Regions from separate parts of the Bacillus sp. LR--39 genome, predicted to be linked through region 2. Evidence: riboswitches for the same ligand, from Rfam matches in the RefSeq annotation. Region 2 holds a riboswitch; the other holds the start of a gene.

Region 1 (3,349 bases), on a different contig from region 2:
AAAGGGCGTCAAGAAAACGTGTACATAAATTATAATTTTCGGAATTGATTATCTGGAGGGAAAATTTTATTTTCCTGCGATATCTTTCTCACATTTTTTCGCGTGTTTTATAGGATCATCCTGTAATCCTCCCCCATGTTTAAGCTATAATAAACGAAGGAGAGAGGGGAATACATAATATGAAGAATAATTATGAAGCAGCTTTAGAACCTTTAACTGAACTCGACGTCAGCGCATACGGCTACGAATTAATCCGGGAAATCGTGCTTCCGGATATCCTCGGCCCGGAGCATTCATCCATGATGTATTGGGCGGGAAAACGCCTCGCCCGCAAATTTCCTCTTCAATCGTGGGAAGAAATCCCCGCCTTTTTTGAAAAAGCCGGCTGGGGAACTTTGACAAACGCAGGATCAAAAAAACAAGAACTGGAATTCGAACTGGAAGGACCGCTCGTATCCAGCAGGCTCAAACATCAGAAAGAGCCTTGTTTTCAGCTTGAAGCCGGTTTTATAGCCGAACAGATTCAATTGATGAACGATCAGATTGCAGAATCTTATGAACAGGTAAAAAAGAGAGCGGATAAAGTCGTCCTGACCGTAAAATGGGATATGAAGGACCCTGTATAATTGAAAAAAGGCGGTGACTCCAAGTCCCGCCTTTTTGCCTGCCCGTTTATACGGCAGACGGCTGTTTAGAAAGCTCAAACGCATCATGAAGCGCTTCGACCGCTTTCACCATATCATTTTCGCTGACAACCGCTGATACTTTTATTTCAGATGTGCTTACCATTTTGACTTGTACATTTTTTTCCGCCAGTACGGCAAACATGTCCGCGGCGACGCCGGGATTTGAAACCATGCCCGACCCGACAATAGAGACTTTCGCCAGTTTTCTTTCGGTTTCAATTTTTTCATAGTCAAGCGCGTTTTTATATTCTTCAAGCACGGCGACCGTTTGCGCGGCATCTTCCGTTTTCACTGAGAAAGAAATATCCGCTTCCCCATCGTCCGACTGTGTCTGAATAATAATGTCAACGTTGATGTTTCGTTTTGCCAGCGCGGTGAAGATTGTTGAAAGTGTTGTCAATCCGCTTGCAAGGCCTGTAACGGACACCCTCGTGATCTGGTCTTCAAATGCAATTCCTCTGACGATTAAATTCTGCTCCATTGATGATTCCTCCTCAATTAATGTTCCAGCTTCATGTTCTGTGCTTGACCGCACTTCTAAAGGCACTTGGTAGTTTTTCGCGAACTCAACCGCCCGCGGGTGAAGAACACCCGCTCCTAGATTTGCAAGCTCCAGCATTTCATCATAAGAAATTCCTGCCAGTTTTCTCGCTGACCGGACATACCGCGGATCTGTCGTAAATACGCCCGGAACATCTGTATAAATGTCGCATTTATCCGCTTCCAATGCTGCGGCAAGAGCGACCGCCGTCGTATCGGAACCGCCCCGTCCGAGCGTCGTGATGCCGCCGTCTTCCGTTACGCCCTGAAAACCGGCAACGACTGTAATTTTGCCTTCTGCAAGCTGCGAACGAATCGCCGTGATATCAATATCCGTAATTCTCGCATTACCGTGAACGGCTTCCGTGCGGACACCCGCCTGCCAGCCCGTATAAGAGACGGCGTCATATCCTTTTTCCTGAAGCGCCATGGCCAAAAGCGAAATCGTGACCTGCTCTCCCGTAGACAAAAGCATATCCATCTCGCGTCTGCTTGGTTCAGATGTGATTTCAGCCGCGAGGTTAACGAGCGCGTCGGTTGATTTTCCCATTGCCGAAACGACGACTACGACATCATGGCCTTTTTGCTTTTCAGCAATGGCGCGATTTGCGGCATTTTGAATTTTTTCGGCAGAGCCGACGGAAGTGCCTCCGAATTTTTGTACGATAAGACCCATACTAGACCACCCTTTACATTTTGGTTCGTGCGGGTGAGGAGAAAAGAGCGTTTTGTCCACAATAAAAAAAGCAATGAGAGGAATAGCTCTCATTGCTTTTTCATATCATTACGATTGATTATGAACAACGAGATAGCCCTCCAAGAAAATGAATTCTTGACAGCCTTACATTTATTTAATGCAAGGCCAGCAAATCACACCGATGGGATGTGATACACTTCGGCGACGCTCCCCTTTCAGCCTTTTTCGCAGAATCCATCATTCTCCAAAGGCTTACTATTGAAGTTCGCACCTCTATCTTCACCATATAACACGATCTTATGAAATTAGTTCACATTCTAGCAGATTTTTCAGAAAAGCACAATACTATTTTTTTAATTTTTCAAACAGCAGCTGGGCCGCCGCGGCCGGCACACCCGCTTTTTTGATATCGTCAAGGCTTGCTTCCTTCATCTTTTTGACAGATCCGAAATGTTTTAAGAGCATTTTTTTGCGTTTTTCGCCGATTCCGGGGATATCATCCAGAACGGATTGAAAGACGCTTTTTCCTCGGATCTGTCTGTGAAAGCTGATCGCAAAACGGTGAACTTCGTCCTGAATACGCTGAAGCAGGTAAAACTCTTGGCTGTTCCGCTCCAAAAACACCGGTTCAAGCGGGTCGCCGATCAAAAGGTTGGATGTTCGGTGTTTATCATCTTTCGCCAATCCCGCTACCGGGACATCAAGGCCGAGCTCATTCTCGAGCACGTCGCGCGCCGCGTTAATCTGCCCTTTTCCGCCGTCAATGATGATTAAATCCGGCAGCGGAAGGTTTTCGCGGAGCACCCTCGTGTACCTTCTTCTGACGACTTCCCTCATTGAACCGTAATCATCCGGCCCTGTTACGGTTTTAATTTTATATTTGCGGTATTCCTTTTTATTCGGTTTTCCGTCAATAAAGACAATCATGGCCGATACGGGGTTTGTGCCTTGAATATTGGAGTTGTCAAACGCTTCAATCCGATGCGGCGTGTAAATATTCAGCGCTTCGCCGAGCCGTTCGGCTGCACCGATTGACCGTTCCTCATCCCGCTCGATTAACGAGAATTTTTCCCGCAGAGCGATTTTCGCATTTTTGTGCGCAAGCAAAAGCAGCTCTTTTTTCGGGCCTTTTTTCGGCTGATGCACGGCGGTTTCCAACAGCTCGCTGATCATGTCCCTGTCAACGCTGTCAGGCACCAGAATTTCCTTAGGCAGAAAGTGATTGTTTTTGGAATAGAACTGGCCGATGAAGGTCAGAAACTCTTCGTCCGCTTCCTGATACATCGGAAACATGCTGACATCGCGTTCGATCAGTTTTCCTTGGCGAATGAAAAAGACTTGGACGCACATCCAGCCTTTATCGTAGGCATATGCAAACACATCGCGGTCCAGAAGGTCATTCATGGTCATTTTTTGCTTCTCCATC
Region 2 (3,349 bases):
GGCTCAAAAACCATCTCCATCATGCAGACAAACGGAAAAGACATCTATGTATTCGGTAAAGACTTCGGCCGCGGCGGAAGCATCATTTATGACAAACTCGGGCTGAAGGCCACAAAACTGACGCAGGAAAAAGCCATTAATCAAGGGCCGGGCTACGCCAGCATTTCACTCGAGAAACTGCCTGACTTCGCGGGAGACTACATCTTTATGGGGCCATGGCAGGCCGGCGGTGACGACAAAGGCGTGCTTGACAGCTCAATCTGGAAGAACCTCGATGCCGTCAAACAAAACCATGTCTATCACATTGATCCGATCGGCTTCTATTTCTCAGACCCGATCTCACTTGAAGGCCAGCTCGACTACATCACAAAAAGCTTAACGAAGTAACCCCGAAGCCGCTGTCACAGCGGCTTTTTATTACGCTTTACACTTGACCGTTTTTTCAGCGGACGCACTGACCATTTAACCGCATTCGAGACCATTCATTATATACACGCCGTCAAAACGTAACCCGCCGCCGCAAACAAAAAAGACATCTCACAGACGTGAGATGTCTTTTTGTCATACCGATTGTCTGTTGTTTGCAAATTTCTTTGAGACGAAAGGATATAACAGCAAACCGACGAAGAACAGCCCGATACCGAGAATAAAGGTCGTTAAATCGGCCGTTCCGGTAATAATGACGTAAAAAGAATAAATGCAGGCAAGGATGGCGATGATACCGTCTCTTACTCTTGAACCCTTTATCTCGTCATACGTTTCACCCGTAAAAATGAGCTTCAGGCTGTAAAACGCTGATACGAGATACGGAATCAGATAAGCGAGCGTCGCCGCCGTCGTTAAAAACGTAAATGCGTCACTGATCGTCCGGGAAATAACTGAAAAGATAAAGATCTGTGACATCACGTTCGTTACGATTAACGACACAACCGGGCTTCCCTGTTTATTCGTTTTTGCAAAAGCAGCCGGAAAGTCTCCTGATTTCGCCGCTTGATACGGAACTTCAGAGCCGAGAAGAATCCAGCCGAGCATCGTTCCGAACAGACACAAAATCGCCAGAATCGCCATGATGACGCTTCCCGCATTGCCGACGATCGCGTACAATACGTCAACAAACGGTTTTTCCGAGCCGACAAGCTTACCATGCGGAAGCACGCCCATCGTAATCAATGTTACGATGATATAGATGCCAAGCGCGATCAATAATCCGGTAATAGTGGCGCGTTTCACATCGCGCTGCGAACGGGCGCGCCCGGATAAGATGACTGCCGATTCAATTCCGACGAACGCCCATAATGTTGAAATCGCCGCATTGTGGATCTGCCCGCCGATTCCCTCAACTGTGTGAGGACCTGTTTGAACCGGAAAATAAAAATGATCGAAAAACGACGTTTGAAACACAAATAAACCTGCAATGATAAAGAAAATAAATCCTAATACTTTTGAAAACGTCGTGACGAAATTTAATTTACTCGCACCGTTAATGCTGGTGACGAGAATCGTGTGAGTGCCCCATAATAAAACCGTACATACGGCAAACGTCAGCAGCTGGCCGAGCGTAACCGCCTGACCGCCGATCGAAAACATTTCACGCTTATCCGTTAAAATCGGGAAAAATGATGTTAAATATCCGGCAAGGCTCGTGATGATCGCCACGTTGCTGATCCAGCTCGCCACCCAGTAGCCCCACACCATCGTGAAGCCCGCTGCATTCCCTTTTTTCCGATCGCTGAACAGCGCACGCGCATAGCTTTGCGGCCCCGCCGTCAGCTCAGGCTTGCGGATGGATAAGTGGCCGAAGACCAGCGCGATCATTAACACACCGGCTCCCGTTAAAAGCCATGCCGATGTGGCGCCGAACGGGCTCGCGATTTTTGCGAGCGAACTCGGAAGCGAAAAGATGCCCGAGCCTACCATATTTCCTACGACAAACGCCGTTAATAACCAAAAACCCCATTTTTTCGTCTGTTCCATTCCTGTACCTCCTGGTTGTTCATTCGTACGGACCAGACCCCGAGATCATATTTACACGCAAAAAAAGCCTGAACAAAAGTCCATGCTTAAAGAAACACACACACCCTTGATCTCCGGATAGCCCTCCGCGAAAAAGCACGCGGCAGTCCTGCACTTATTCAGATACAGTCCCAGCATAAAGAAGGATCGGCTTTCTTTACACTTCGGCGCTGATGCCTTTAACACATGTTTTGCGGCCCCTATCAGCCTGGCATGTGCGACTCATCATCAAGCGCAACCTCTACCTCACCGAGAAAGAGTGAGGATTTTTATCATTCAATTCTACTCAGAGGTTATCAGAGATAAAAAGATCTGTCAAAGGGAAAAATTAGATGGAAAACGGATAGAGCGTTCGCCCTACCCGTCTTATATGGTCAGCGGTTGTTTTTTTTCTTTTGAACAGCTTCTTGAAGCGGATCGTCTTTCAGAGCTGCACCGGCGTCTTCAAGCGCGCCTTGAATGACATTTTTGTTTTTATCGCTGTTTTTTCCTTTTTCTTTGTTAAAGAAAGCCATCTGTATCACCTCTTTATCAAATATAGGTACACCTATAATGTGTCTTTTTCCGCGGCAGAATATGCGGAATCCGCGTCTCCTTCCTTTTGGCGGAACAGGTAAAGTTTGTTGATCAAACATGCATTCTCTTGATATATTTGTAATTCAGGGGATTTTGGCAAAAATAAAAAGGAGAAGCGAAAAATGACAGGAAAAACACACATCATGGGAGGCATCGCTTCTTGTTCCGCAATTGCGTATTATTACGGGTATGATCCGGTCCTTATGACCTCAGCGGGTGCCCTCGGGGCGCTGATTCCCGACATATGCCATACGAAAAGCAAAATCGGCAGAACGCTGCCCGTTCTGTCCAAAATCGTAAGCACGGTGTTCGGCCACAGAACGTTTACACACAGCCTGCTGTTTATGCTTATTATGTTTTTCATTACGGCATCCTATATTCCGAATCCGAGCATTTCCGCCGGACTGATGATCGGAATGGCGAGCCATCTTGTGCTTGACGCATGGACCGTCAACGGCATTAAACTGCTGTTTCCGTCCGCCATCCGCTTCCGTCTTCCCCTTTATATGAGAACGGGGAGCTTTTCGGAGCAGCTTGTGCTGGCCGGCTTAACGATTGTATCCTGCTATTATTTATACGAACTGGTTCACGGCCGCATCTCTTAAACAAAAAGCGTCTTTTCGCTTTTAGGGTGAGGAGTCATACATATGAAGAAAACCTTTTTCAGCAATCATCGGTTTTTATGCCTGTCCATCCTGTTCATGTGGATGAAAACCTATGCCGTTTATAAGCTCGGTTTTGATCTGCAGAACAATTCGGT

What was found. Region 2 has a riboswitch for lysine ahead of ACWHAR_RS13645 (amino acid permease). Riboswitches for the same ligand answer to the same signal wherever they lie in the genome.
Region 1: it holds a riboswitch for lysine, as region 2 does, so the genes downstream of both, ACWHAR_RS01270 (aspartate kinase) here and ACWHAR_RS13645 (amino acid permease) in region 2, are expected to answer to the same signal.

Annotation. Positions count from the first base shown of each region.
Region 1 covers NZ_JBSIOT010000001.1:228,382-231,730, reverse strand. The annotation lists gene ACWHAR_RS01275 (YslB family protein) at 180-626, shown strand; gene ACWHAR_RS01270 (aspartate kinase) at 673-1,902, opposite strand; lysine riboswitch at 2,028-2,207, opposite strand; gene uvrC (excinuclease ABC subunit UvrC) at 2,269-3,349, opposite strand, start outside.
Region 2 covers NZ_JBSIOT010000002.1:774,091-777,439, reverse strand. The annotation lists gene ACWHAR_RS13650 (iron-hydroxamate ABC transporter substrate-binding protein) at 1-387, shown strand, start outside; gene ACWHAR_RS13645 (amino acid permease) at 562-1,974, opposite strand; lysine riboswitch at 2,085-2,265, opposite strand; gene sspJ (small acid-soluble spore protein SspJ) at 2,388-2,528, opposite strand; gene ACWHAR_RS13635 (metal-dependent hydrolase) at 2,712-3,194, shown strand; gene ACWHAR_RS13630 (LTA synthase family protein) at 3,237-3,349, shown strand, end outside.